DNA from 4 places in the Arthrobacter sp. IK3 genome. Region 2 is predicted to be linked to each of the others. Evidence: riboswitches for the same ligand, from Rfam matches in the RefSeq annotation. Region 2 holds a riboswitch; each other region holds the start of a gene.
What was found. Region 2 has a riboswitch for S-adenosylmethionine ahead of ACSLGO_RS01190 (hypothetical protein). Riboswitches for the same ligand answer to the same signal wherever they lie in the genome.
Positions count from the first base shown of each region.

Region 1 (7,022 bases), on a different contig from region 2:
AGCCGTCGTCGAGCACTGCCCTCGCGTAAATCCTGTCCGCCACCCGGCTGCCGGTTGCAAACGGTTTCCTGCCCGTCACCAGGTAGCCGCCTCGGGTGCGGACGGCGGTGGCCTGGGGACCCTGGGGCGTGCCGGTGGAGGACCAGAGCCACTGGTGGATCAGGCACTCGTCCGCGAGGTCCTGCCCCCGCGCCGGATCGAGGTCGATGTAGGGGAAGGCCTGGAAAATGTAGTGGTAGCCCAGCAGCTGGCCAATCGAGTTGTCCGCCCGCGCCACCCGCTGCACAATCTCGAACGCGGTGCTCCAGCTGATTCCGGCACCGCCGAAGCGGGCCGGAATGGTCAGCGGCAGCAGCCCGGACCGGCGGAGGATTTCGACTTCCGTGAACGGCGGCTTGTTGGCGGCGTCGCGTTCCAGGGCATCCGCGCCGAGGATTGCGGCGACCTCGTCGGCGATCTCAAACCAGGGGACAGCCTCCGGGGCCGAGGTATGGCCGTAACGGGTCAGCAGGCTGGCGGTCATCAGTTGGCTCCTGACGTTGCAAGGGTGTTCGTGAAGGCTCCGCGGAATGCGGCGGCACGGTGGCGTTCGTTCAGCAGCGGGCCGGCACCGAAAAGCTTCTCCCGCAGCGTGCCCGGGGCGTAGTCGCTTTGGGCCAGGCCCCGGCGGCGCAGTTCGGGCAGCACCCCGTCGATGAAGTCCGTGTAGGAGCCGGGCAGGACGGCGTTGATGATGTTGATGCCGTCCACGCCGGCGTCCTGCCAGCGTTCAAGCTCGTCGGCGATCTGTTCCGGCGTGCCGGTGACCTGCTGGGCCTCGGTGCGGTAGCGGGCGACGTCCGCCAGGGTGGGGTTGCCGCCCGGGGTGGAGTCGATAATGGCCTGCAGCACGCCGCGCCCGCCTTCGGTCTGCACGTCTCCCAGCGGGGTGTCCAGGTCCAGGCCGCCGAGGTCGATGCCCAGGCCGCCGCCAATGTGGGCGATGACCGCGTCCAGGTCCAGGTATTCATCCTGTTCGGCTTTCTTCCGCTGCGCTTCCGCCTCGGTTCCGCCCACCACGAAGGACAGGCCGGTGAACACCTTGATGTCATCCGGGAGCCGTCCGGCTTCCACAGCACGGGCCCGGACTCCGGCGGCTACCTTCGCGGCATGGGCCGGGTTGGGCGCAAAGATGAAGGTTGCTTCGGCGTTGGCGGCAGCGAACTGCTGACCGCGCCCGGAGCTGCCGGCCTGGAAGAGCACCGGGGTGCGCTGCGGGGACGGTGAGCTCAGGTGCGGCCCGTCAATGGAGTAGCGCTCGCCGCGGTGGTGGATCTTGTGGACCTTGTCCGGGTCCGCGTGCACCCCGGCGTCCTTGTCCTGGATGAGCGCGCCCTCGTCCCAGGACCCTTCCCAGAGCTTGTAGACGGCGTCGGTGTATTCGTCCGCCCAGTCATAGCGTCGGTCGTGTTCGGTGAGGCCGTCCCCGCCGAAGTTGCGGTGCGCGTTCTCCAGTACGGACGTGACGATGTTCCAGCCGGCCCGGCCGCCCGAGAGATGGTCCAGCGTGGAGAGCTGCCGGGCGAAGTGGAAGGGGTGGCTCTGCACCACGGACGACGTCGCTGCGAGCCCAATGTTGCTGGTGGCACCGGAGAGGGCGGCAAGCAGCAGCAGCGGATCGTTGGCCGGCACCTGCAGGCCGCGGCGCACGTGGGAGGCCCAGCCGCCGTCGTGGTTGCCGTACAGGCCCACGACGTCGGCGAAGAACAGGGCGTCGAATTTCGCGTCTTCGAGCCGGCGGGCCAGGTCCGTCCAGAAGGACAGTTCGTTGAAGCGGTGCTGTTCGGCGTCCGGGTGGCGCCACTGCCCGCCGCGGATGTGGCTGGTGGTGTTCATCAGGAAGGCGTTCAGCAGCAGGCGCGGACGCGGCCCGTTGAAGCGGGTACTGGGAGTGCTCATGGGGTTCTTTCGGTAGGAATGGGAAGGCTAGAGTCGCTTGTCGGCGCGGCGGGAGAGCCAGGAGCCGCCCAGCTGCACGGCCTGGACCAGCAGGACCATCAGCACGATGGCGGTGAGCATCAGCCCGGTCTCATAGCGGTAGTAGCCGTAGCGGATGGCGAAGTCGCCGATTCCGCCGCCGCCCACCAGGCCGGCCATCGCGGAGTAGGAAATGAAGCTGACCGTCATGATGGTGATTGAGCTGATCAGCGCCGGACGGGCTTCGACCAGCAGGACGTCCCGCACGATCTGCCCGCGGGTGGCGCCCATGGAACGGGCGGCTTCCACCACTCCTCCGCCGAGCGCGGTGAGGTTCTGTTCCACGAACCGGGCGAAGTAGGGAATGGCGTTGATGGTCAGCGGCACAATCACGGCTGCCGTTCCGATGGTGGTTCCCACCACGAACCGGGTAAACGGGATGATGGCGATCAGCAGGATCAGGAACGGAAAGGACCGCACCAGGTTCACCAGCGAGTCCAGGATCCGGTGGAGCCTGGGCTTGTGTGCCAGTCCATCCGGGCCGAGGGCGTACAGGAGAACCCCCAGCGGGGTGCCGATCAGCACCGCAAGGGGAATGGCCACCAGCAGCATGGTGCCGGTCTGGCCCAGGGCGGCGAGCAGTTCCGGCCACACTTCGGCAATGCGCTCAAGCAACGCGGGCTCCTTCCCGGGCAGCGCGGTCCAGGGTGATCTCATCCGAGATCAGGTACCGGCCGATCGCCGTGGCCGGAGTGAAGCCGGGACGGGAGAGTTCCGCGAGCGCAAACTGCTCCACCACGCGGCCTTCCTCCATGACGGCCACGTTGTCCGCGATGGCCTTGATGACATTCATTTCATGGGTCACCACCACGATCGTGATGCCGAAACGGGCGTTCACATCACTGAGGTACTGCAGCACGGAGGCCGTGGTGCGCGGATCGACGGCGGAGGTCGGTTCGTCGCACAGCAGCACCTTGGGGCGGGTGGCCAGGGCGCGGGCAATGGCGACGCGCTGCTTCTGCCCGCCGGAAAGTTTCGCCGGGTAGGTTCCGGCCTTCTCCGAAAGGTCGACGACGGCGAGCGCCTCCAATGCCCGGGCGCGCCGCTCAGCGGCACTCTTCACTCCGGCGAACTTCAGCGAGAGCTCAACGTTCTGCGCCGCGGTGCGGTTGTTCAGCAGGTTGAAGTGCTGGAAGATCATGCCGATCTCATGCCGTGCGGCACGCAGCTCACCGTCCCCCAATTGGGTGAGGTCCGTGCCGTCCACCAGTACCCGGCCGGCGCTGGGCCGTTCCAGCAGGTTGATGTTGCGCAGCAGGGTGGACTTGCCGGCCCCGGAGAACCCGATGATGCCCTGGATGCTTCCCCTGGGAATGGCCAGGCTGACGTTGTCCACAGCGGTAAAGGCCGATTCACCGCCTCCGAAGACGGTAGAGACGTTTTCAATCCGGATCATGCTGTCCTCCTGCGGTCTAAGCCCGGGAAGAGGTGCACGCTGCGGGAAGGAACGGGACCCGGACCTCAGGGCACGGGAACACGGACCGGATAAGAGCAGGTGCTTCTCCATCGGTCCTGGCGGTAGCACCCTGCTTCGGCGGGATTGCCCGCGGAAGGGGGTTGCTGCGGCGTCACGGAGCCAGGTCTCTCAGCCGCTCTGGATGGTTACGGAACTATCTAAGCCGCGCGTACCCCGGTAGGGCCAGAACATTTCCCCGTGCGGCCCAATGCGTCGGCACGTAACGTGCTCCGGCGTCACAATCGGTTTTGTTACGTCTTCCGGCGTCCTGCGCCATCCCGCACCGAAGCTCTGAAATCACTTGGCCCGGGCCCGGCGCGGGAGCACCGATTCTCCGGCCTGTCCGGGAGGATGGGAACGTGACAGCTACGGAACGCCCCGCCCTCGCCCCTTCGCTTGGGCCGGAGGAATTCCGCCGCTGGTACTGGCTCAAGGATGAGCTGCAGGCATTCGCCCGCGCGCAGGAACTATCCGCTGCCGGTTCGAAGGACCAGCTCACCGAACGGATAGCCGCATTCCTGGGCGGCGCACCGTTTCCTCCCCCGGAAACCCGTCCCCGTTCCTCCCGGGAGCGTCTGGTTCCGCCGCTGACCATCCACACCGTTATTCCGGCGGGACATCCCTGCACCCAGGTGCTGCGGGAATTCTTCGTCAATGCCCTGGGCCCCGGATTCAGGTTCGATGCGCCCATGCGCGAGTTCTTCGCCGCCAATGACGGCACCGCCACGCTGGCCGCTGCGCTGGATCACTGGCACGCCACCCGGGATACTGCGGCACGGCCGATCGGCCGGCAATTCGAGTTGAACCGCTTCTCGCGGGACTGGCATGCAGCGCATCCCGGCGGCACCAGGGACCAGATGCTCCAGGCCTGGAAGACGCACCGCTCCCTGCCTGTGGACCTGCGGAACTAGGTTTCGCGCGGCGCTCCGCCGCTAGAGCCCGAAACGCCCGGCTTCAATGACCGGGCAGGTGTTCATGACGACGTCGAGCCCGGCGTTCGCGGCACGCCTCGCGGCGTCTTCATCCACCACTCCCAGCTGCAGCCAGACGGCCTTGGCGCCTACCGCGATGGCCTGGTCCACGACGTCCCCCACCTTGGCCGAGTTCACGAAGCAGTCCACAACGTCCACCTGGCCGGGGATCTCCGCCAGCTTCCGGAAACCCTGCTGGCCGTCGAAGGCCTGGCCGGACAGGTTCACGGGAATGATCTCCATGCCCAGGGAGTCCCGGACAAACCGTGAAACCCCCACGGCGGGGCGGGCCGGGTTGTTCGAGAGGCCCACTACCGCCCAGCGGCCTTTAGACGTGAGCAGCCGGGTAACGACCTCGGGATCGTTGCGGTGCGCCATGCGGTACCTCCTTGAGTCGATGCAGGATTCCCACCCTACGCTCAGGGGAAAACGCACCCGGCACCGGGCCTATTCCAGCCGCCTTTAGTTCAGGAACGCCTCGACGGCGGTGGCCAGGATCCGGTCATCAAGCCCGTGCCAGCTCCCCTCCAGCAGCTGGAAAGAACCTTCCGGCAGCAGCTCGGCGGTTTCACGCGCCCATTCGCGCAGCCTGTCATCGCTTCCGGAACTCGCCAGCACCAGGACCGGAACGCGGATACCGGTCAGGGACCGCACATCGGTTTCCAGCAGCAGGGTCAGGTCATAGGAGATGGTGTGCGCGGCCGGCTCGAACGGACTGGTGTCCGAAGACTCAATCATCTCCGGCGGCACCCCGATGGACTCCTGGAACAGCCGTACGGCACCGGCCCGGTCACCTGCCGCCAGCAGCTCATCCAGTTCGGGGCGGATGTCCGGGTCCTCGTCACTGTCTTCGGTGAGCGGCGGTTCCACGGCGATCACGCTCGAAATGACGGCGGACTCCGAGGCGGCCCGCAGCGCCAGGACCGCGCCGGAGGAGGTTCCCAGCAGGGCCGCCGTTCCGCCCGCGGTCTCCACCACCGCCAGCAGGTCGTCTACCTCGGATTCGGGGGTGTACTGTTCCCCGTCCCCGCTCTCACCCTTGCCTCGGCGGTCATAGGTGTAGACGGTGTGCCCGGCGGCCAGCAGTTCGGCAACACCGGCCATCCCCGAGGTGGTCCGGTCCACCATCACGGGGTCCACCACCACCAGCGGCGGGCCTTCTCCCTGCCGTTGCCAGGCAATCGGCGTTCCGTCGGCGGAAAGCACACGTCCTGAGGCTTCGGCTGATGGATCCATGGGGTTCTCCTTAGCTGGAAGCTGCGGGTCCCTCAACGGTAGGAGCGCCGGGGAACCCGGTCAATGGCCGCCCCGGACTCCTAGCCGTTGACGGCGGGGGCCAGCCGGAACTTCGCGCCGCGGTGGTCTTCCGGCAGCTTGTCGCCGGCCCCGAAGAGCTTGTTGCGCAGCGTGCCGGGAGCGTATTCCGTGGGGTAGGCCCCGCGTTTCTGCAGCTCGGGCACCACATACTCCACCACGTCCTCGAAGGTGCCGGGCGTGACGGCGTAGGCCAGGTTGAAACCGTCGACGTCGGTTTCCTCCACCCAGCGGATCAACCCCTCCGCGACCTCCGCACCGGAGCCAACCAGGCGTGGACCAAGGCCGCCGATTCCCGCGCTGGCGGCGATGTCCCGCACCGTCCAGGGAGCGCCGTCGTCGTTCACCTTCTGGAAGTTCGCGGCCGCTGACTGGATGGCATTGGACTTCACGGCACCCAGCGGCTCATCAAGGTTGTAGGTGGAGAGGTCAACCCCCATCCAGCCGGAAAGCAGGGCCAGGGCGCCTTCGTCGCTCGTGTAGCGCTGGTAGTCCTGGTGCTTGGCCTCGGCTTCCTCGGCCGTGGCTGCGGTGATGATGGTCAGCAGGGTGTAGATGCGGATTGAGTGCCGGTCCCTGCCGGCAGCTTCAGCAGCGTCCCGGATCCTGGTGACGGTAGCTTTCAGCTTCTCCGGGGTGGGAGCGCCCACGAACACCGCTTCGGCGTTCTCCGCTGCGAAAGCGATGCCCCGCGGTGAGGCGCCGGCCTGGTAAATCACCGGGGTGCGCTGCGGGGAGGGCTCGGAAATGTGGATTCCGGGGACCTTGAAGTACTTGCCCTCATGGTTGATGTCATGGACCTTGGCGGGGTCGGTGAACACGCCGGATTCCCGGTCCCGCACCACGGCGCCGTCTTCCCAGGAGCCCTCAAGCAGCTTGTAGACCACCTCGAGGTATTCGTCCGCGTGGTTGTAGCGCTCGTCGTGCTCCAGCTGGTCTTCCTGGCCCATGTTGCGTGCCGCGGACGGCAGGTAGCCGGTCACCACGTTCCAGCCCACCCGTCCCTCGGTGAGGTGGTCCAGGGTGGAGAGCCGGCGCGCGAACGGGTACGGGTGCTCGTAGGCCGTCCCGGCGGTGACGCCGAAGCCGAGGTGCTCGGTCACCAGTGCCATCGCGGAAACCAGCAGCAGCGGATCGTTGACGGGCACCTGGGTGCCCTGGCGCAGGGTCGCGTCGTTGGAGGAGCCATAGACGTCATACGTGCCCAGCACGTCGGCAATGAAGATGCCGTCAAACAGGCCGCGTTCGCAGGTCTGCGCCAGGTG
Region 1 covers NZ_JBPPSW010000002.1:297,341-304,362, reverse strand. Annotated here, with positions in the region: gene ACSLGO_RS04150 (acyl-CoA dehydrogenase family protein) at 1-523, opposite strand, end outside; gene ACSLGO_RS04145 (LLM class flavin-dependent oxidoreductase) at 523-1,938, opposite strand; gene ACSLGO_RS04140 (methionine ABC transporter permease) at 1,966-2,631, opposite strand; gene ACSLGO_RS04135 (methionine ABC transporter ATP-binding protein) at 2,624-3,412, opposite strand; SAM riboswitch class I at 3,517-3,621, opposite strand; gene ACSLGO_RS04130 (SAP domain-containing protein) at 3,832-4,383, shown strand; gene ACSLGO_RS04125 (CoA-binding protein) at 4,405-4,821, opposite strand; gene ACSLGO_RS04120 (alpha/beta fold hydrolase) at 4,906-5,679, opposite strand; gene ACSLGO_RS04115 (LLM class flavin-dependent oxidoreductase) at 5,760-7,022, opposite strand, start outside.
Region 1: another riboswitch for S-adenosylmethionine. It lies ahead of ACSLGO_RS04135 (methionine ABC transporter ATP-binding protein); the one in region 2 lies ahead of ACSLGO_RS01190 (hypothetical protein).

Region 2 (7,022 bases):
GCGGACCCCGGTGGGCCGCTACGGAGGTGCGCTGTCCAGCGTCCGTCCCGATGACCTCGCAGCACTCACGCTGCGCGAACTGGTCGCGCGCGAGGGCCTCGATCCCGCCGTCGTCGATGAAGTTATCCTCGGCAACGCCAATGGTGCCGGCGAGGAAAACCGCAACGTGGCCCGCATGGCCGCCCTGCTCGCGGGCTTCCCTGACACGGTTCCGGGCATCACCGTGAACCGCCTCTGCGCCTCTGGCCTCTCCGCAATCATCATGGCTTCCCACATGATCAAGGCGGGTGCCGCGGACATCGTCATTGCCGGCGGCACTGAATCGATGTCCCGTGCCCCCTGGGTCACCGAAAAGCCGACCAAGGCCTTCGCTAAGCCCGGCGACACGTTCGACACCTCGATCGGCTGGCGCTTCGCCAACGAACGCTTCGTCTCCGGCGACCTCTCCCGCGACGGCAAGATGACCTACTCCATGCCGGAAACCGCCGAGGAACTGGCCTCAACGGACAGCATTTCGCGTGAAGACGCGGACGCATTCGCCGTCCGCTCCCACGAAAACGCCCTGGCCGCAATCGCTGCCGGCCGCTTCAAGGACGAAATCGTTCCCGTCACCGTCAAGGGCCGCAAGGGGGACACCGTTGTGGACACCGATGAAGGTCCCCGCGAGGGCACCACCCTGGAGGTTCTCGGCAAGCTCCGCCCCGTGGTCAAGCCCGGTGGAATCGTCACTGCCGGCAACGCCAGCTCCCTGAATGACGGCGCCTCGGCGATCATCATCGCCTCCGAGCGCGCCATCAAGGAATACGGACTCACCGCCCGCGCCCGGATCGTCGACGGCGCCTCCGCCGGTGTCCCGCCGGAAATCATGGGCATTGGTCCGGTTCCGGCCACCCAGAAGGTCCTGCAGCGCAGCGGCATCCGCCTGGACCAGGTGGGAGCCTTCGAACTCAACGAAGCCTTCGCCACCCAGTCCCTGGCCTGCATCCGCCGCCTCGGCGTCGACGAGGCAATCGTGAACAACGACGGCGGCGCCATCGCCCTCGGCCATCCGCTCGGCTCCTCCGGCTCCCGCATCGCCATCACCCTGCTGGGCCGCATGGAACGCGAAGGCGCTTCCCATGGCATCGCGACCATGTGCGTCGGTGTCGGGCAGGGCACCGCCATGCTGATCGAGGCCGTGTAGTGGCAGGGTTCGATTCCTTCACCACGCTGGAGGTCACCGTCGGCGAGGACCGGGTTTCCGCGGTCCTGAACCGGCCCGAGGTCCGCAACGCCATTGACCAGGCCATGGTCGATGAACTGCACGAACTCTGCGCCGAACTCGAACACAACCCGAAGATCCTGATCCTCTCCGGAACCAACGGGATTTTCGCCTCCGGTGCGGACATCGCCCAGCTGCGCGAACGCCGCCGGGAAGACGCCCTGCGCGGCATTAACTCCACCATCTTCCACCGCATCGCCAAGCTCCCCATGCCGGTCATCGCCGCGCTGGACGGCTACGCACTGGGCGGGGGAGCGGAGCTGGCCTTCGCCGCCGATTTCCGCATCGCTACTCCGAGCGTGAAGATTGGCAACCCGGAAACCTCGCTCGGCATTATGGCTGCAGCCGGCGCAACCTGGCGCCTGAAGGAACTGGTGGGCGAACCCCTGGCCAAGGAAATCCTTCTGGCCGGCCGCATCCTCAACGCCGAGGAAGCCCTCGCGGCCCGCCTGGTCACCGAGATCCATGAGGCGAACGAGCTGCTGGCCGCAGCGAACGCCCTGGCCGACCGGATCGCGAAGCAGGACCCGCTGGCCGTACGCATCACCAAGTCCGTGTTCCACGCGCCGGCCGAGGCGCACCCCGTGATCGACACCCTCGCCCAGGGCATCCTCTTCGAGTCCGAGGCGAAGTTCGACCGCATGCAGGCATTCCTGGAAAGGAAGAAAAAGAAATGACAGTTCCCTCCAAGGTCGGTGTCCTCGGCGGCGGCCGCATGGGTGCAGGCATTGCCCATGCCTTCTGCACCGCAGGCGCCTCCGTCGTCGTCGTCGAGCGCGACGAGCAGGCAGCAAACGCTGCATACGAGCGCGTCGCCTCCAACCTGGCCAAGAGCGTCGAGCGCGGCACCACGGATGAATCCCTCGACGCCCTGGTGGCCCGGCTCAGCGTCTCCACGGACTACGCGGACTTTGCCGGCTCCGGCCTGGTTGTTGAAGCAGTTCCGGAAGACTTCGACCTGAAGGCTTCGGCCCTGCAGGCTGTGGAGGAACAGCTCGACGCCGATGCCTGGCTGGCGTCCAACACCTCCTCCCTGTCGGTTTCGGAACTGGCGGAGAAGCTGCAGCGTCCCGAGCGGTTCTGCGGACTGCACTTCTTTAACCCGGTTCCTGCCTCCACCCTGATCGAGGTGGTCCTGGGCAAGCAGACCTCGGACGAACTCGCCGAGGCTGCGCGGACCTGGGTCGCAGACCTGGGCAAAACGCCCGTCGTCGTCAATGATGCTCCCGGCTTTGCCAGCTCCCGGCTGGGTGTGGCCATCGCCCTCGAAGCAATGCGCATGGTCGAGGAGGGTGTCGCCTCCGCGGAGGACATCGATGCCGCCATGGTCCTGGGCTACAAGCACCCGACCGGCCCGCTGAAGACCACCGACATCGTGGGCCTGGACGTACGCCTCGGCATCGCCGAATACCTTGCTTCCACCCTGGGTCCGCGCTTCGAGCCGCCGCAGATCCTGCGGGACAAGGTGGCCCGCGGCGAACTCGGCCGCAAGACCGGCAAGGGCTTCTTCGACTGGAGCTAGTTTTTCGCCAAACACAGCAGCCCGAGTGCTTCGCCCAGTAGAGCGAGCACGCGGGCTGCTGCCGTTAACGAACCCGGGCGGCATCAACGCCCGCAAGCCAGCCCGGCGCCCGGCCCCCGTTCGGCGGGAAAACGGCCGCGGCGTCCACGCCCGATTCCTGCAGCAGCCAGGACACCAGGGAGTTCGAGTTCCACATATCGCCGGCGGACGTTTTGGCACCCCACACCAAGCGGGGAACCTGTGGGACCCGCGCGAGCAGGGCCGCGGCGTCGGATGAGTCCATGCCGAACACCACCGGCGGACCGGGAGCGTAGCCGAGATCGGGTATGACGCCCCCGCGCCAGCACCTCACCTCATACCGGAAAAGCCTAAAACGTCCCAGCAGCCGGAGACCGACCGGGCCAGTCGCCACCACCCCCGGGCCGCCGGCACTCCGGCCCCACGCGGGTGCCATCTCGACGGCGTAGCGACCGGCCGGGGCCAGTATTTCCAGAGCGGCGTGGAACAGCGGGCGGGGGCTGCGCCCTTCGCGCAGGGCATGCCAGTGCTCCCACCAGCGGCTGGTGTGGATCACCACGTGTCCGCCGGCGCCCACCGGCAGCCACCACAGCCGGATCTCGGCTTTGTTCACCGGTGCCTCCTCGTAGCTGGTGCGCGGCTGCCTACCGGATTCCGGCTAGGCCCGGGCGACCGGCTGCTGCAGCTCAGTGACCCAGTCGGCCTGGTCCGCAGACTCCGACCGCAGGTAAACTTCACGGCACGGACCGGACAGGGTGAAACCGCGGGCAAGAATCTCGGCGTGTACCGCCTGCCAGCTCTCGGCAATGTGCTCCATTGACCCGAGGTGGACTCCGCAGACTGCCGTTGGGACGGCCGGCAGCTCAACTGCCTCGGCGCCGTCGGGCACCGGTCCTGTGTGCGCGAAACCGGCAGTGATCCGCAGGCCGTCTTCGTCCATGTCATACTCCGCCACCGGCACACCGCCCGGCGTACCGGAGGGTGCCAGGAGCGCCCCGACGGCGTCGAAGAGCGGCCCGACGACGCCGGGGACTTCGGGCTGTTCGGACACCACAGCGCGCCGGGCCGCGAGCCGGACGGCGGGGAGGGGCTTTTCGATGATTTCGATCTGGGTCATGGCATTCTCCTTTTCAATAAGGTGGAGCCTGCGCTCGACGTCGATGAGCCGAGCCGCCGCTGTCCGCGCTTCCTCCGCGACTTCCGCACGCCGGATGCGCAGCAGGCCGGCGATGCGGCCCGAATCCACCCCGGAAGCGAGCATCGCGGATATATCGTCCAGGCCAAAGCCGAGGGAACGCAGTGCCACAATCCGGTGCAGCCGCTCGAGCTGGGACGGGTCGTAGGAGCGGTAGCCGCTGAACTCATCCACGTGGGCGGGTACAAGCAGCCCGGCGGTGTCCCAGTGCCGCAGCATGCGGTGGGTCACCTGCCCGATCTGCGCGAACGCTCCAATGGATAACATGCCTCAGTTCTCCTGCCTTCCACAGTGTCAGGGTCAAGTATCGCCCCCGGACTGCTTTTCGTGACGCCGGCGGTGCCATGACGCCTACGCTGGAGGCATGGGGAACCGGCCGAACCGCACTGTGAACTGGGAGGGCGCCGCGAATGCGCGGGACCTCGGGGGAATTCCGGCAGTAAGCGGGTACGTCCAGCCGGGGCGCGTGTACCGGATGGGGCGCTCCGAATGGCTGACGGGCCGAGGCTGGCGGCAGGCGCACGACGCCGGTGTCCGCACCGTCGTCGACCTGCGCAACGCAGCGGAGATTGGCCGCCGGGACACGGACCCCGTAGTGCCGCCGGCCGCAGTCCGCGGCATCCGCTTCCTGAACCTGCCCACCCAGGCACCCGACGATCCGGACTTCACCGCATTGACCGGCCCCTATATGAGCTCGCCGCGGTTCTACGCGGAGAACCTGCGCCGCTGGCCGGAGAAGTTCGCGGCAATCGCGCAGGCTGTTGCCGATGCGCCGCCCGGCGGCGTCGTTCTCCACTGTTCCGCAGGCCGGGACCGCACCGGCCTGGTGGCGGCACTGCTGCTGGACCTGGCCGGCGTCCCGCCGGAGGGCATCGCCGCGGACTACCGGGCAGCCCTGGCGGGTATCAATGACTGGCACCGGAGGCAGCAGCAACCGCGTGAACGTCCGCTGGACGACGCCGAACTGGTAGGCCGCGCGGACGCTGCCGAAGCCGAGCTGCTCAGTTTCCTGCGGGACCTCGACGCCGCAGCCTACCTGCGCAGTGCCGGAACCGGCGAGGAAACCCTCGCCCGGCTCCGGTCCCGGCTTCTCGACTCCCCATCGAGATGACAGAAACTGCACGTTACAGCGCTCATTCGGGCAGTTTCTGCCATCTCGGCGGTCGGGGTTCAGGCAGAACCGTGGTCCTGCATGGTGGCGTCATGACGCGGAACCCGGCCGCGGCAGGGAACCACCCTCTCAGGAGTGGCTAAGTAGAAAAAAGAGCTCCGGTTCCGGCCTGCATAGGCACCGGGGACCATCAGGGATGAATACCGGGTGCACCACTGGGGCTGTCCCTGCGTGGCAGCAAGGGCCTCGGCCACCAGCGGAACATCGTGGTGCCACATGATCTGCTGCCGGCCGTCCAGCACCAGGTAGATCAGGTCCAGCTCCGGATCGGCATGGACTTCGACGTCGATCCAGTCGTCGTACCTCATGAGGCGGCCGCCGTGGATCCAGTGGATCTTATGGCCGGGGTAGAAAGCGGTGCAGCGCGGGTCACTGGAGGGAATCACAGCGTGTCCTTCGAGATGAGTGTCCTTGCCCGCTCCGGTTGGACGCGGGCCGCTTCGTCATCCGAACCACCCGCCGAACAGTGGGGTTGGTGCATGGCCAGTCGGAGCTTTTCCGTACCCTGACGGGTGCGGAGGCCATATCTCGTGAAGCACTGATTACGTTAGCAGCCCGCAGGGACACCGGTACATCCTCCGGGGCTGCCGAATTGGGTACATGTAAATGCATGTATGGTGAGGAAGGTGGATAACCTCCACCCAACCGATTCAAAGAAGAAGGCATCATGCGTGCAGTTGTATTTGAGAAGTGGCAGACTTTCCCGTCCCTGACGGACATCGAGCGGCCCAAGCCGGGCCCGGGAGAAGTCCTGCTGAAGGTGGCCGGTGCCGGAGCCTGCCATTCCGACGTCGCCCTGTACAAGGACTTCGAGGAAGGTGCCCCGGGGTCGATCCCGCCGGCGTTCGTTCTGGGCCACGAGAACTCCGGCTGGGTCGAAGAACTTGGTGAAGGTGTGACCGGCGTGGAAGTTGGCGGCGCGTACCTGGTCTACGGTCCGGTGGGCTGCGGCCGCTGCAAGGCCTGCTCCCGTGGCCAGGACACGTACTGCGAGAACGCTGCGGAGATGCCGTACCTCGGCATGGGTCTGGGCCGCGACGGCGGCATGGCCGAGTACATGGTGGCTCCGGTGCGCAACCTCGTGCCCCTGGGCGACGCCGATCCGGTAGCTGCCGCCCCGCTCTCGGACGCAGCCCTGACTCCGTACCACGCGATCAAGAACTCGCTGCCGAACCTGGCCGGCGGTGGCAAGTACGCCCTGGTCATTGGCCTGGGCGGACTCGGCCAGATGGCGGTCCAGATCCTTAAGGCCCTGACCGGTGCCACCGTGATTGCCACGGACATGAAGGAAGACGCCATGAAGCGGGCAGAGGCAGCCGGCGCCGTTGTGGTGCCCGGCGGTGACGGCCAGGTTGAGCGTATCCGTGAGATCACCGGAGGCCGCGGCGTGGATGCCGCATTCGACTTCGTGGGGGCCGGCCCGACCATCAAGACGGCGGCCGCATCGATGGCCCCGCAGTCACGTTTCACCGTGGTGGGTATTGCCGGCGGAACATTCGAGTGGAGCTTCTTCACCACGCCGTACGAATCGACCGTCACCAACACCTACTGGGGCACCATCGAGGACCTGCACGAAGTGGTTGCCATGTACCGTGCCGGCCAGATCAAGCCCGAGGTGGAGCTTTACAGCATGGACAACGCGCTGGAGGCTTACCGCAGGCTGGAAGCCGGTGAGCTCACCGGACGCGCCGTAGTGGTTCCGCACATGAAGTAGTTCTTCCGGAGTCAAAGGCACGACGGCGGTGCCCGCGTTTGGCGGGCACCGCCGTCGTGCTGAGGGAGGGCCTGCGGTCAGCGGCGGCCGCGGCAGGGGTGGCCGCTGCCCGGATGCAGGTCGACGTCGGCGGTGATGGCT
Region 2 covers NZ_JBPPSW010000001.1:245,821-252,842, forward strand. Annotated here, with positions in the region: gene ACSLGO_RS01160 (thiolase family protein) at 1-1,183, shown strand, start outside; gene ACSLGO_RS01165 (enoyl-CoA hydratase/isomerase family protein) at 1,183-1,938, shown strand; gene ACSLGO_RS01170 (3-hydroxyacyl-CoA dehydrogenase family protein) at 1,935-2,783, shown strand; gene ACSLGO_RS01175 (hypothetical protein) at 2,848-3,414, opposite strand; gene ACSLGO_RS01180 (MerR family transcriptional regulator) at 3,460-4,263, opposite strand; gene ACSLGO_RS01185 (tyrosine-protein phosphatase) at 4,361-5,107, shown strand; gene ACSLGO_RS01190 (hypothetical protein) at 5,167-5,553, opposite strand; SAM riboswitch class IV at 5,570-5,703, opposite strand; gene ACSLGO_RS01195 (NAD(P)-dependent alcohol dehydrogenase) at 5,835-6,881, shown strand; gene ACSLGO_RS01200 (SGNH/GDSL hydrolase family protein) at 6,959-7,022, opposite strand, start outside.

Region 3 (7,022 bases), on a different contig from region 2:
CAGCTTAAGGTCACGGCGGCGAAAGCCGGCTACCCGTTGCGCCGCCGCGCCCACGGCCGGAATCCGGGCATGTTCCAGGGCAGCGTGGCTACCACGATTGCAACCAGGGTCAGGGCGGTGCCCAGCACCGTTGCCGCGACGACGGCGGAGCCCGGGGCGGGGAGGAAAAGGTCCAGCAGGAGGGACCCCACCAGCTGCCCGCCGATCAGGCCAAGGCTGGTCAGCAGGACGCCGAGTGTCTTCACGAGCATGGCGCTGACGCCAATGAAGACACAGCCCATCACGCCGCCCAGGTAATACCACCAGGTGTCCGGCAGCGGATTGCCGAATCCGGAGACCGCCACCTTCACCAGCCACACCACCAGCAGGGCGGTGAATCCGGAGACAAAGTTCATCAGGGTTGCCGTGATGGGCGTGCCGTAGTGCATTCCCGTGGTCCCGTTCATGGCCTGCTGGAAGCTCATGGCCATGCCGGCACTCAGCGGCAGCAGCACGGTCAGCAGCCAGTCCGCGCCGCCCCCGCTGCCGGAGAGCTTGGGACTCACCGCCCACGCGACGGCGGCGATGGTCAGCACGGCCCCCACTACCCGCATGATGGTCAGGGTTTTCTTGCCGCCGGGACCAATGCCCATCCGGTCCACCACCAGCCCGGTCAGGGTTTGTCCGGCAACCGTGGCTACGGTGAACACGGCAACACCCAGTACGGCTATGGTCAGTGTCTGCGTGAGTACGAACCAGGCGCCAATGACGCCGGCAAGGATGTAGATCCGCGGAAAGCGCCTCTCCCGGAGCGCGGGCAGGATTTGCCCGAAGCCGGCCCGTCCGCGCGGAAACACGGCCGTGACGAGGATCATCACGGCGAGCCCGGTGCCGAAGCTCACCAGCGCGGCGGCGAGGGAATCATCCAGGGCAACGCCGAGGGCACCATTGATACGGGACTGGGCGGGAATGGCCACCCCGGAGGCGAGAGCTAGTGGCAGACCGACGGAGACAGGGATACGGGCAGGCTGTGGCACCGTTTCACATTACTCCCGCTTCGGCACCCCGCCTGTCCCCGCCCCGATTTCCGCAGCCTGCACCCCCGGGCCCCGTAACGGCGTCGGGCGCTTTCTCCGGCAGAATAGGTTCCATGAGCTCAACCGATCCCCAGGACCTTCCCATCCGTGACGACATGATCCGCCTTGGCCAGGCACTGAAACTCGCCAGCCTTGCCGAGGACGGCATTGAGGCCAAGGAACTGATCGAGAACGGCCTGGTGAAGGTCAACGGAGACATCGAGGAGCGCCGCGGCCGGCAGCTCCACGCCGGGGACACCATCGAGGTGAACGGCGAGGCCGTGCGGATCGTCTCCGGCGAATAGAACCTACCGGGAACCGAGGACTGTGTGGGTGAGGAATTCCCGCACGTGTCCGAGTTCCTGCATATTGATGCTGTGCCCCATGCCGGCGTAGAGCACCTTGGTCAGCTTGGTATGGCCGTTCAGCCAGGCGTGGGTGTATTCGATGCGCTCGGCGTCGATCACCGGATCCGCCTGGTCCCGTCCCCAGAAGAACGGCACCTTTAGCGCCGCCAGCTCCTCGTCGTGGAAGAAGCCGTTTCCTTCGGCCGGCACCACAAAACCGGAAAGCCCGACGACGGCGGCGAACTCCTCGGGCCGGTGGCGCATCAGCGTGCTGGCCACGGCCATTCCCATGGAGAAGCCGAGCAGGCTCACACTCGAGTGCTGTTCCCTGAGGCCGTCGAGCCAGTCCGAGACGTCCTGGACTGCCGCAACCACCCGGTCCACCGAATAATCCGGTTCGTGCATCAGCGGGAACCAGGAGTAGCCCGGACCCAGCGCCTGGGGTGCGCGGACGGAGGCGATGGTGAACTCCTGCGGCAGGTACTGCGCCAGGCCCATGAGGTCTTCCTCGTTGGCCAGGTAGCCGTGGAAGAGCACCAGCAGCGGGGTTCCGGCCCGCTCTTCCTCCGGCTTGGAGAAGAGCACAACAGGGTTCCAGGGAGAGTTGTTCGTCATAAATTCCATTCTGGCATGCGGCTCTTCCAACCTACGGTCGCGTAGCCAGGCCCTCAGGGGCAATCATGGTTCGGTGACCGAAAATGCCCAGCTCCCCTCCGTGCCATCCGATCCCCAGAACCATTCCGAGCCGCCGGTGCAGCCCGCCCAGCAGCAGGGACACCCGGACCACCCCTTCAACCGCTACGTGGCGCTGGGCGACTCGTTCACGGAGGGGATCGGCGATCCGAGCCCGGAAAGCCCGGGAGGGCACCGCGGCTGGGCCGACCGGCTGGCAGAGGAACTCGCCGCCGGGCATGACGACTTCGCCTACGCGAACCTGGCCATCCGCGGACGCCTGCTGAACCAGATTGTTGCCGAGCAGGTTCAGCCGGCCATCGACCTGAAGCCGGACCTGGTGACCATCTGCGCCGGCGGCAATGACGTCATCCGGCCGGGCGGGGATCCGGACCGGCTCGCCGAAACCATGGACGGCACCATCGCGCGGCTGCGGGAGACCGGCGCCACGGTGGTGCTCTTCACCGGCCCGGACATCGGAGCCACCCCGGTACTGGGAAGCGTCCGCGGCCGGGTGGCCATCTACAACGAAAACCTGCGGACAGTGGCCATGCGGCACGACGCCGTCATCGCGGACATGTGGGCGCTGCGGGAGCTGAGCAACCAGCAGATGTGGGCCCCGGACCGGCTGCACTTCTCCCCCATGGGACACCAGACCATTGCGGCCATGGTGCTGGAGACGCTCAGTGTTCCGCACACCCTGGAACCGGCACGGGTGAAGGAACTGCCGCCCAAGAACTGGCGGACGGCACGTTCCGAGGACCTGTTCTGGGCCCGTGAATACCTGATGCCGTGGGTGATGCGGCGGGTCCGCCGCCGCTCCTCCGGCGACGGCATCTCACCCAAGCGCCCGGACGCCGGCCCGTTCTTCGGAAAGCGGATGCCGCAGGGCTCCTCCGAGGCTGCCGGGGCGCAAACCGCCGGCGCCGGGCCTGCGGGCCAGGGCTAGGTTCCTCCGCGGAGCAGGCGCCTAGCCGAAGAAATCCTTCCGCAGCACGTCCCCGAGCTGGAGCACGTCGGTGAGGAACCCGTCGTGTCCAATGGGCGCGCTGATCAGGTGCACGCGGTTCTCGCCGGGAAGCGCGGCTGCCAGTTCGTAGGACTGTTCCGGGAAATACAGCCGGTCCGAGTCCACCGCGGCCACGAGGAACTGAGCCCGGACAGCGGCAAGCGCTTCGCTCAGGCTGCCCCGGCCCCGGGTGACATCGTGGCTCATCAGCGCCTCGGTGAGGATGACGTAGCTGTTGGCGTCGAACCTTCCTGCGAGCTTTGTCCCCTGGTGGTCCAGGTAGCTCTCCACCTGGTAGCGGCCGCGTTCTGCCGGGAGGGCAGCACCGAGCGGGTCCTCCCCCGGCTGCGGCGTCCGGCCGAACCGGTACTGAAGTTCGGCCTCGGACCGGTAGGTAATGTGCGCAATCCGCCGCGCCAGGCCCAGTCCCGCCACGGGGGCACGGCCGTTGTAGTAGTCCCCGCCGTTGTAGTCCGGGTCCAAACGGATTGCCGCCACCTGCGCCTGGGCAAAGGCGATCTGCTCACCGGTGCTGGCCGCCGTCGCTGCTATCACCGCGCACCGGGCCACCCGTTCGGGTTCCGTTACCGCCCACTCGAGTGCCCGGGCGCCGCCGAGCGATCCGCCCAGCACCGTGTGCCAGCGCCGGATGCCCAGCTGGTCCGCCAGCCGGGCTTCGGCGTGCACGGAATCCCGAATGGTCACGAACGGAAAGCGCGAACCCCACGGCAGTCCGTCCGGATCCGCGGACCCCGGCCCGGTGGAACCGTAACAACCCCCGAGCATGTTGATGGAGACAACGAAGAAGCGGTCGGTGTCGATGGTCTTCCCCGGGCCGACCAGTCCGTCCCACCAGCCCGGCTCATCCGAACTGCCTTGCGCAACGTGAGTACTCCCCGTCAAGGCATGCGGAACAAGGACGGCGTTGGACGCGTCGCTGTTCAGCTCGCCCCAGGTTTCGTAGCCCAGCACAACGTCCGGAAGGACACCGCCGGTTTCGAGTTTGAGGTCACCGATGGGGGCGTACCGCAGCACCCCGTCAAGAACGCGGACAGGGTGCTGCGGTGCAGGCGGGTAGGTGGTCACGCTGTACTTCATGCTCCCTTGGCGGCGCGGAAACCGGCATCGAGATCCGCAATGATGTCATCGATGTGCTCAAGGCCAACCGAGAGGCGGACCAGCCCCGGGCTGACGCCCGCCGCCGCCTGGGCCTCGGCCCCGAGCTGGCTGTGGGTCGTGGACGCCGGGTGGATCACCAGGGAGCGCACGTCCCCCACGTTGGCCACGTGCGAGTGCAGTTCGAGCCCATCGACGAAGCGCTTGCCTGCTTCCACACCGCCTTCAATTTCAAAGGACACAATCGCTCCGGTTCCCCGGGGACCGTACTTGCGTCCCCTCTCGTACCACGGGCTCGACTCAAGCCCTGCGTACGCAACCGAGATAACGTCGTCGTGCGCTTCAAGCCACTGCGCGACGGCGACGGCGTTTTCGACGTGCCGCTCCACGCGCAGGCTGAGGGTCTCCAGCCCCTGGGCGAGGAGGAACGCATTGAACGGAGACAGCGCCGAACCGAGGTCCCGGAGCAGCTGGACCCGGGCCTTGAGGATGTAGGCCAGGTTGGCCCCGAGGACGCCGCCGGCGCCGAGGTCCCTCGCGTAGACGAGTCCGTTGTAGCTCTCGTCAGGGGTGTTGAAGCCGGGGAACTTCTCCGGGTCCGCACCAAAGTCGAAGTTTCCGGAGTCCACGATCACGCCGGCAATAACGGTGCCGTGCCCGCCGAGGTACTTGGTGGCCGAGTGCACCACGATGTCCGCTCCCCATTCAATGGGACGGATCAGGTACGGAGTGGAGAGCGTGTTGTCCACGATTAGCGGGACGCCTGCCTCATGCGCCGCGCCGGAAATCCCCTCAATGTCCAGGACGTCCTGGCGGGGATTGGACACCACCTCGCCGAAGAAGGCCTTGGTGTTGGGCCGCACCGCTTCGCGCCACTGGTCGAGGTTGTCCGGGTCAGCAACAAACGTGACGTCGATGCCGAACTTCTTCAGCGTCTGCTTGAAGAGGTTGTACGTGCCCCCGTAAAGGCTGGGGCTGGCCACAATGTGGTCGCCGGCCTGGGCGAGGTTCAGGATGGCGTACGTTTCGGCTGCCTGGCCGGAGGCGAGCAGCAGCGCTCCGAGGCCCCCCTCCAGGGACGCAATGCGGTTCTCCACCGCTTCCTGGGTGGGGTTGCCGATCCGGGTGTAGATCGGTTCGAGTTCCGCCAGCGCGAACCGGTTGGCTGCCGCTTCGGCGCTGGGAAAGACGAAGGACGAGGTTTGGTAGATGGGCAGGGCGCGGGCGCCGGTTACGGCGTCGGGCTCCTGACCTGCATGGATCTGGCGTGTTTCGAAGGACCAGTTGGCAGACATTGTGTGCTCCCTTTATGACCAGGGGCCCCACAGGGTCGAGTCCGGGATACTCCGGAGCGACACGTGTGGCCCGCGCTTGCCGGTACGCCTGTTTGCGTACGGCCAGGTCTTCACCCGGGGCACCCCACCGCGGTTGGAGGGTTGCCGGCCAGCAAGCCGGGGCTATCTGCTGGCACTCATGACCTGTACCAATAGAACCAACGCTCCGGCAGTTGTGCAACCCATATGACGCAGCGTGAAAGTGCCGCATTACGGCGCTTAGGCTTGCCTTAGTCGAGACACAGGTCACAACGTGCCAAGATGTTCGCATGCGCCTGGATCACGTCTCTTACGCCTGCGAATCCGACGGCCTGCTGGCCACCACGGAACGCATTGCTGCTGCCCTGGGAACTGACTTCGTCAAAGGCGGAGTCCATCCCCGTTTCGGTACCCGCAACATGATCCTCCCGCTGGCCAACCACCAGTATGTTGAGGTTGTTGAAGTACTGAACCACCCCGCCTCGGACAAGGCCCCGTTTGGACAAGCCGTCCGTGCACGCTCCGACGCCGGCGGCGGCTGGATGGGCTGGTGTGTTGCCGTTGAGGACCTTGCTCCCTTCGAAGAACGCCTTGGCCGCTCCTCCGTCCCCGGCAACCGCAAGTTCCCCGACGGACAGGAACTCACCTGGCGGCAGATCGGCATCAACGGGCTGATCGCCGACCCGCAGGTTCCCTACATGCTCCGCTGGGATGAGGACAAGGCAGACCTTCACCCCTCCCGTGCCCTGGAAGGCACCGTCTCGCTGCAGTCGCTCACCATTGCCGGCTCGGCCGCACGGGTGACCGAGTGGCTGGGCATGCCCGTCGAAAAGCCGCTCGAGTCCGTGGATGTCACCTGGGTCTCTCCCAAGGGCACCCCCGGCATCATGTCCGTCACCTTTGCCACCGAGAAGGGTCTCGTCGAGATCTAGTTCTAGCTCCGGTCTGCGGTTCTGCTGCCAGTTGCAGCTGGCAGCAGAACCGCAAACCAGTCGGCTCCCTGTCATCCACATTTGGGGCCAGGACACTGGTGGGATTGCTTGCCTGCCCGTAGAGCTACGGAATGGATGCAGAACTTTTATTCGTAGCCGACGGTCATGCCGGACTGGGCAAGCCACTGTCCGAACGTTGCCTGGCCGGGGAACTGGTTCGTCTGAGGCGCGGCGTTTACGTCGACGCTGTCGCATGGGGCCGGTTGCCTCCCCGGGAGCGTGAACGGCTAAGGATACTGGCGGCTGTCGAGTCCGCCGTGGGGACCCGCGTCCTGGTACAGGAGACGGCAGCAGTCATTTGGGGCATTCCCGTCGTCGGTGCGTTGCCTGAGATTCTGCTTCTGGCATCCACCCGTTCGCACGGCCGGCGCCGGGGCGACCTGCGTTGGACCAGGCGGAAACTGCTGGATCCACTGGTTGTGTATGCCGGGGTGGAACTCACGTCCCGCGCGCAGACCGTTATTGACATGGCCGCCTATCTGCCCTTTGAACGGGCCCTTCCAGCTATGGACCATGCC
Region 3 covers NZ_JBPPSW010000006.1:161,122-168,143, forward strand. Annotated here, with positions in the region: gene ACSLGO_RS09925 (DMT family transporter) at 30-1,016, opposite strand; gene ACSLGO_RS09930 (RNA-binding S4 domain-containing protein) at 1,130-1,360, shown strand; gene ACSLGO_RS09935 (alpha/beta hydrolase) at 1,364-2,017, opposite strand; gene ACSLGO_RS09940 (SGNH/GDSL hydrolase family protein) at 2,154-3,023, shown strand; gene metX (homoserine O-acetyltransferase MetX) at 3,045-4,181, opposite strand; gene ACSLGO_RS09950 (bifunctional o-acetylhomoserine/o-acetylserine sulfhydrylase) at 4,178-5,494, opposite strand; SAM riboswitch class IV at 5,562-5,678, opposite strand; gene ACSLGO_RS09955 (VOC family protein) at 5,803-6,444, shown strand; gene ACSLGO_RS09960 (hypothetical protein) at 6,576-7,022, shown strand, end outside.
Region 3: another riboswitch for S-adenosylmethionine. It lies ahead of ACSLGO_RS09950 (bifunctional o-acetylhomoserine/o-acetylserine sulfhydrylase); the one in region 2 lies ahead of ACSLGO_RS01190 (hypothetical protein).

Region 4 (7,022 bases), on a different contig from region 2:
GGGCTGCAACGTCCAGGGCCTGTTCTGCGTGTGCCAGCTCCACGGTGGGCACGGTCACGTCCGGGTCGCGTTCAGAGTACGCGACGCCGGCAGCGGCCTCCAGCGCGGTCAGCCCGCGGCGGGCGTCCCCCGCCGCCAGGCGCACCAGGTGCTCAAGGGCTTCATCACTGAGACTGACCCGGCCGGCCAGCCCCCGCTCATCTTCGACGGCGCGCTGCAGCAGCCCGGAAATGTCCGCTTCGGTCAGGGGCTTGAGAGTCAGCAGCAGGGAACGGGAAAGCAGCGGGGACACCACGGAGAAGGACGGATTCTCCGTGGTTGCCGCAATCAGGACAACCCATCTGTTCTCCACTCCCGGCAGCAGCGCATCCTGCTGTGCCTTGTTGAAGCGGTGAATCTCGTCCAGGAACAGGACGGTGGTGATGCCGTGCAGGTCCCGGGCGGTGAGCGCGTCGTCCATGACCCGGCGGACGTCCTTGACGCCGGACGTGATTGCCGAGAGTTCAACGAACTTCCGGCCCTGTCCCCGCGCCACGACGTGCGCAAGGGTGGTCTTGCCGGTTCCGGGCGGCCCCCAGAGCATGACCGAGGACGGGCCTGCCGGGCCGCCCTGCGGGGCTTCGGCCAGGGTGCGCAGCGGTGACCCGGGGGCCAGCAGGTGCTGCTGGCCAACAACCTCATCGAGGCTGCGCGGGCGCATGCGTACCGCAAGCGGGCTGCGCGGGCGCTGCCGGGAGTCTGTCTCCGCGGCGTCGTCGTCGTAGTCCTGCTGGTCCTGGTCCTCGCCGCTGTTGAACAAGTCATTCACGCTTCAAGGCTACCCGTGCCCTCTCCCCCCGCGTTTCCGCCCGTCCCGCAAACGAAATGACAGAAACTGCACGTATGGGGCTCCATACGTGCAGTTTCTGTCATCTGGATGGGATTAGAGGGAAACGGAGCCGTCGATGCAGGTGACAGACTCCCCGCCGATCCAGATGCGCCCCTCGCGGGTGAAGACCCTGACCAGCCCGGAGCGGTGGACAGCGGTGCCCTGGGTGACGGTGTAGCGTTCCTCGGCGATTCCGTCGCCGATCAGCCACTGGGCCAGTCCGGCGTTGAGGCTTCCGGTAACCGGATCCTCGGACACGCCCAGGCCGGGCGCGAACGCGCGGACCTCGAAGTCCGTCTCGGCTGATTCCGGCTGCGGGCCAATCACACCCACCCGAAGGTCGCCGATGGCGGCGTGGTCCGGACGCAGCGAGAGTACGGTCTCCGCATCCGGGAGCAGCAGGCCCAGCCAGCCGGGACCATTGTCCACCCACTGGTGTCCGCGGACCTGGTCCGGAGTAAGCCCCAGTGCAGCCGTCACGCGCGCCAGTGTCCCTTCCTCCACCGGCCCGGTGCGGATCAGCCGGGGAGCCGCAAACGCCGCCAGGCCCGCGTTGACGCGCAGGGGCACCAGCCCGATTCCGCATTCCTGCACCACCAGCCCGGGCTTGATCGGTGTGTTGCCGGCCTCGGTCCACGCGTGGCAGGTTCCCAGCGTCGGATGTCCGGCGAACGGAATCTCCCCGCCGGGCGTGAAGATCCGCACCCGGTAATCCGCCTCGTCCTGCGTAGCGGGAAGGACAAAAGTGGTTTCGGAGAGGTTCGTCCAGCGGGCGAACTGCAGCATCGCCTCGTCGTCGAGGTCTTCTCCATCCAGGACCACGGCCAGCGGGTTGCCCTGATACGGCTTGCTGCCGAAGACGTCTACCTGTTTGAACCAGCGTTGTCTCATGCGGACACTGTAATGGCTGTCTGCGGGAGTGCGGGAAGACGTGCCGTTACGAAGTGTTGCCCGGCGTGGCCGTAATGTGACGGATGTTTGCCCCGGGACATTACGGCTCCTAGATTGGTAGCCAGAATCAAGAGTTCCAGCCACAGGCCCTGGCCGGCTGGACGGCAACCCTCTCGCCGTAGCGGGGTGCTCCAGGTGACGATTCGGCCGTTCCGGTGGATCTCCCGGTCCGGCAAGTACAGCGCTGGCCTTCCGCGGTTCACGCAGCAGGCTGCGCGTCAGGCAGAGGAATCCCCATGGCACTTGAAACCGATCTCCATCCCAACGCACTGCGCCAGGCCTTTGGACGCTTCCCATCCGGCATTGCAGCCCTCTGCGCGGAAATCGACGGCGCACCGCAGGGAATCGTGGCGTCCTCCTTCACCGTCGGCGTCTCCATGGATCCGCCCCTGGTCATGTTCGCGGTGCAGAACACTTCCCGCACCTGGCCGGTTCTGCGGACTGCCGGACGGATTGGCGTGTCTGTCCTAGGCACGGGGCACGACGGCGTCTGCCGCCAGATCGCTTCCCGCGACGGCGACCGCTTTGCCGGGCTGAGCCTGCACGAAACCGAAACGGGCGCCCTGTTCCTGGACGAGGCCGCCCTCTGGCTCGAAACGTCAGTCGAGAACGAGATACCTGCCGGGGATCACGCCGTCGTCCTGCTCCGCGTCCACGGCTACTCAACCCACGACGGCGCACATGAGCCGCTGGTCTTTCACGGCTCTGCCTTCCGGAATCTCGCGGTTCCGGCATTTGCCTGAGCCGGCACCCACTTCACTAAGCTCAGATAGTGACTCCCGAAACTCCCGCGTCCGACCGCCCGTTCGCCCAGATTGATGTGTTCAGTTCCGAGGCCTTCGGCGGCAATCCGCTTGCCGTCGTCCTTGAATCCTCCGGGCTCAGCACCGCCCGGATGCAGCAGTTTGCGAACTGGACCAACCTGGCCGAGACCACGTTCCTCCTCCCGCCAACGGCTCCGAAGGCCGACTACCGTGTCCGGATCTTCACGCCCACCGAGGAGCTGCCGTTCGCCGGGCATCCCACCCTCGGCTCTGCCCATGCCTGGCTGGAAGCCGGAGGCAAACCCCGGCAGGAAGGCATCCTCGTCCAGGAATCCGCCGCCGGCCTGGTGCGGATCAAGGCGGACGACGCCGGCCTGCTGGCCTTCGCGGCTCCGGAACTGACACGGTTCGGGCCTGTTGCCCGGGACGTCCTGGACCGTGTGGCGGCCGGCCTGGGGCTTCCCCGTGAGGCGCTGAAGGACGCTGCCTGGCTGGTCAACGGGCCAGAGTGGATCGGTGTGCTGCTCGAATCGGCAGCTCAGGTACTGGCCATCCGGCCCGACTACCCGGCCATGGCCGGCCTGGCCGTCGGCGTCATCGGCCCGCACCCCGGCGGCGCCGCGAGCGAGTTTGAAGTACGCACCTTCATCTCCGATGAGCTTCCCTGTGAGGACCCCGTGACGGGGAGTTTCAACGCCGGTGCAGCTCAGTGGCTGATTGGCAGTGGAAGGGCGCCGTCGACGTACACCGCCGCGCAGGGGACGGTCCTGGGCCGAACCGGCCGCGTCCAGGTGGAAGCCGACGGCGGGGACATTTGGGTGGGCGGCGAGTCCAGGACCCTCATCTCCGGGACCATCAGGATCTGATGCGCCGGCCCGGTGGTGTGCGTCGCTGCCTCCGGACGCGCACCACCGGGGGCTCAGCTAGGCATCAAGTCCCACCCGGAACAGCACAGCCAGACTGTCGGAATTCAGTGCGGCCAGTCCCGGATTCGCAGCTGCCTGGAGTCCGGTCCAGATTTGGTTTGCGCCCGAGTTCTTCGCGTACATGCCGGCGAATCCCCGCTCCCGGTAGAAGTCGAGGTAGCTCGAGACGGCGCTCTTGATGTGCCCGTCAGCCTCCGGAAGCCATACCTGGGATCCGTCAGCCGGTGCGCACGGCGCTGCCTTTACCGGAGTTGCCGGCACCAGGCACAGGTCGGGGCGGGCCTGGCTGTGGATGGCGCCGCGGGTGTCCATGAACCAGCGCTGCTCATCCGTATCCGCGCAGGCGTTCTTGCTGATGGGCACGGTGACGCCGAGGTCCTCCCCCAACACCAGGCAGTGGCCGTTGTTGACCTGCAGCCGGCTGCCCTCCGGCAGGTACTTCTCGGAGCTTTCCATGAATCCATTCGCGGCCAGGAGGGATTTGAGCTCTGCTGCGGCAGCCGGGTCCCCGGCTTCAAGGCCTGCTCCGTTCACCCGGATAAACGCGTCCGTTGACGCAACGGCGAAATCCAGGCCGGCGATAGTAGCGAGACTGGCCGCGCTCAGCACGGCCGTCCCGGGGCTGCCGGCCGCAGCCAGCCCGGTCCAGACCTGGTTGGAGCCGTTTGTCCTCCCGTACATTCCCGCAATTCCCTGGTTGCGGTAGAAGTCCAGATAGCTCGAGACAGCGCTCTTGAGGTGTCCGTCAGCTTCCTGGATCCACACCTGGGCTCCCGACGTCCGGGCACACGGGGACGTGCTGACCGGCGTTCCGGCCACCAGGCACAGGTCAGGACGCAGTTCGCTGTGAATGGCTCCGCGCGCATCCTGGAACCAGCGCTGGGCGGCCGTGTCGGCGCACAGCGTTTTGTCCTTGGGCACGGTGACGCCGAGGTCTTCTCCCAGCACCAGGCAGTGGCCGCCGTCTACCAGCAGGCTTCCACCCGCAGGGAGCACCCGGGTGGTGCTCTCGGTGAAACCGGCTGTGTCCAGCAGCGAGAACAGTTCAGCGGTCACGGCCGCATTCCCCGACTCGAGCGGCTCCTGGTTGAGCCGGATGAAAGCGTCCACCGAGGCGGCGGTCTCCGTCTGCGCCAGGACAGAATCGGCGATGTCCCGGGCGGCCGAACTGAGTCCCCGCAGATCGTCCTTCCAGCTCGCCAGGAGCACGGTTCCCTCGGTATCCAGCACCGGCGCCGCGCGGCCTGCTACGGCCTGCAGCTTCGCCTCAAGCTCCGGCAGCTCAACGGCCCGCAGGGCTTCGTACCCGGCGTCCTGCCCAATCACCACGGCGGGACGCAGCGGTTCCTGGTTCGGCGCAATTGAAATCGAGTTGCCCAGCTTGGTGGTTGTCCCGTTGATGCGGCAGTACATCGATGCCCCGGACGGCTGGTCGGAATGCGCCAGGTTGACGTTGAACTGCTTGACACCGTCGCTGGCCTGCAGCGCGGTCCTATCCACCCGGCCGTCGGCGAAGGTGACCTCAAGCCAGCAGCGGCGGGTTGAATCCGTGGTTGCGGTATCCGCCTGCGGAAGGCGGAAAACGTTGCCGTAGTTGCTGCGGAACGCGGGGTAGAGGACTGTTTGCTCCGGCTTCGCAGGGTTGTACCCGCCCAGCAGGGTGTAGACCGGAACCCCTACCGCTGTAGGCCGGGGAGCCGAAAATGCCGGTGTCTTCACCTTCGCATCGACGTACTGACCGGCGGCGGCGTCCCAGTCCCGGTAGCCGCTGGGATAGGCGAGGTCCGGAACCACGGTGCGCAGGGAGCGCTGGGTGATGTCGGTGCTGTAACCGGTGACATGGGTGTAGCGGGAAAGGGTGCTGGAATTGCTGCCGCCGGACATGGTGTCACGGTGGTAGTTGTAGATCGCCTGGTAGTTTTGGCTGAACTTTCCGGCGCTTAGGTCGAATCCCTCGGCCGTGAAAGCGGTGTTCGAGGACAGGTTGGACCGCATCCGGTCCCGGTAGGCAATGTAGCCCCAGCCGCTTTCGCTGTGGTGGCTCGCATTGATGACCCGTTCGTCGCCCTGCTTGGACGTGTCGACCCCCGGGTAGTGCCCCAGCCCGTAGGAATGGCCGAGTTCGTGGCTGAGCTCATTGCCCACCGAGTCATACAGGGTTGCCATGCCGTTGCCGCCGCTGAGTCCGTGCCGGTGTACCCCGTTGGCGTAGTTGCCGGCGGAGTGGTGGATGATCCGCTGGTTGAACGTGCCGGGCTGCCTCTGGTCCATGGGTCCGCTGGTGGTGCCGAAGTTAGCAAGGTTTATGCCCGTGCTCACCTGGGCCTTGCCAACGTTCTCCCGCAGGTCCCCGGAATAGACATCGCCATTGACGGCGCTCTTTTCCTCGTAGACCGTTCCGGACGCCACAATGACCTTATCCAGGCGTACCGGTTCGTAATTGGCCATGGTCAGTTTTGATACCGGAATTGTCTGGAAGTAGTCAGACCCCGACTTCTCGGGCTCATTGAACATGTAATGCCCGCTGGATTCCGGATAATCGGTGAGCATGCCGAGCTGAATGGAGCTGATCACCATTTCCGCCGGTGCCGCGAATTCGATGCCCGCACGTTCCAGCACCCCGCTGCCCTTGTCCGTTTCGAAGGTCAGTTCAAGTCCGGGCTTCATCCAGTTCCAGGGCAGCTCGGCGGTCCAGGCTGTTGAGGAATAGGCGACGTCCGGTCTGTTCTGCGTGATGTCCATGTCCGAGCGGGGAATCTGTGCCGGCGGTGCCAGTTCCATAGTTCCCTGCAAGGCTCCGTTCACGGTGGCCGTGACGCTGGCCCGCGCTGCCCCGGACTCCGGAGAGAAGAGGACCAACGCAGCCCGGTCCGTCACCAGGGACGGCATTCTTGCCAGGGTGTTGCCGGCAGGGTTGATCGTATGGCTTTGGGCGAATTGGACCTGGCCCCGGAGGACGCCGGCGAGGTCGTTCCGTAGCTCGCGCGGGGCTCCGGACGCCGTCGTGTCGTAGAAACCGGCTATGTCGAGCGGGAGCTGCGATTCCGTGGAGCCGGTGGCTGCAGTGTCCTTCCCGGGGGTTTGCGGTATCTCCGTGGCGAATCCGGTGATGCCCAGGACCAAGGCGGCGCTCAGCGACGCCGTGGTCAGGCGGCTGCCCAGGGAATGTGTTTTTGGTGCGGTGCGCTGTCGTCCTCGCGCAGGTTGAGACTTCATTCGTATTCCTAGCTGGCCCGCAGTAATTCGACGATGCGGCAGGTAGCCGGGTGCGGACAGAAAATTATCGCCTTAAGGACACTACGAATGAACGATGGGCCGCGGGAATAGTAAAGGCCGAAAAACGTCCGTTGAGTGGCACATTAGCCCAATACACAAAGTACGCTTCCCGTTTAGCATGGCCCGGAAAACACAAATACCCGGCCACCAAATCGGCGGCCGGGTATTTGTCTGGATAGGGCTAGGAGGCTGGCTTGTCCTGCTTCTTCTCCGGCTTGAAGTCCACGCCGGCTTCCT
Region 4 covers NZ_JBPPSW010000008.1:131,315-138,336, reverse strand. Annotated here, with positions in the region: gene ACSLGO_RS12290 (replication-associated recombination protein A) at 1-808, opposite strand, end outside; gene ACSLGO_RS12285 (PhzF family phenazine biosynthesis protein) at 923-1,759, opposite strand; SAM riboswitch class IV at 1,885-2,004, shown strand; gene ACSLGO_RS12280 (flavin reductase family protein) at 2,056-2,562, shown strand; gene ACSLGO_RS12275 (PhzF family phenazine biosynthesis protein) at 2,592-3,449, shown strand; gene ACSLGO_RS12270 (M66 family metalloprotease) at 3,507-6,725, opposite strand; gene aspS (aspartate--tRNA ligase) at 6,967-7,022, opposite strand, start outside.
Region 4: another riboswitch for S-adenosylmethionine. It lies ahead of ACSLGO_RS12280 (flavin reductase family protein); the one in region 2 lies ahead of ACSLGO_RS01190 (hypothetical protein).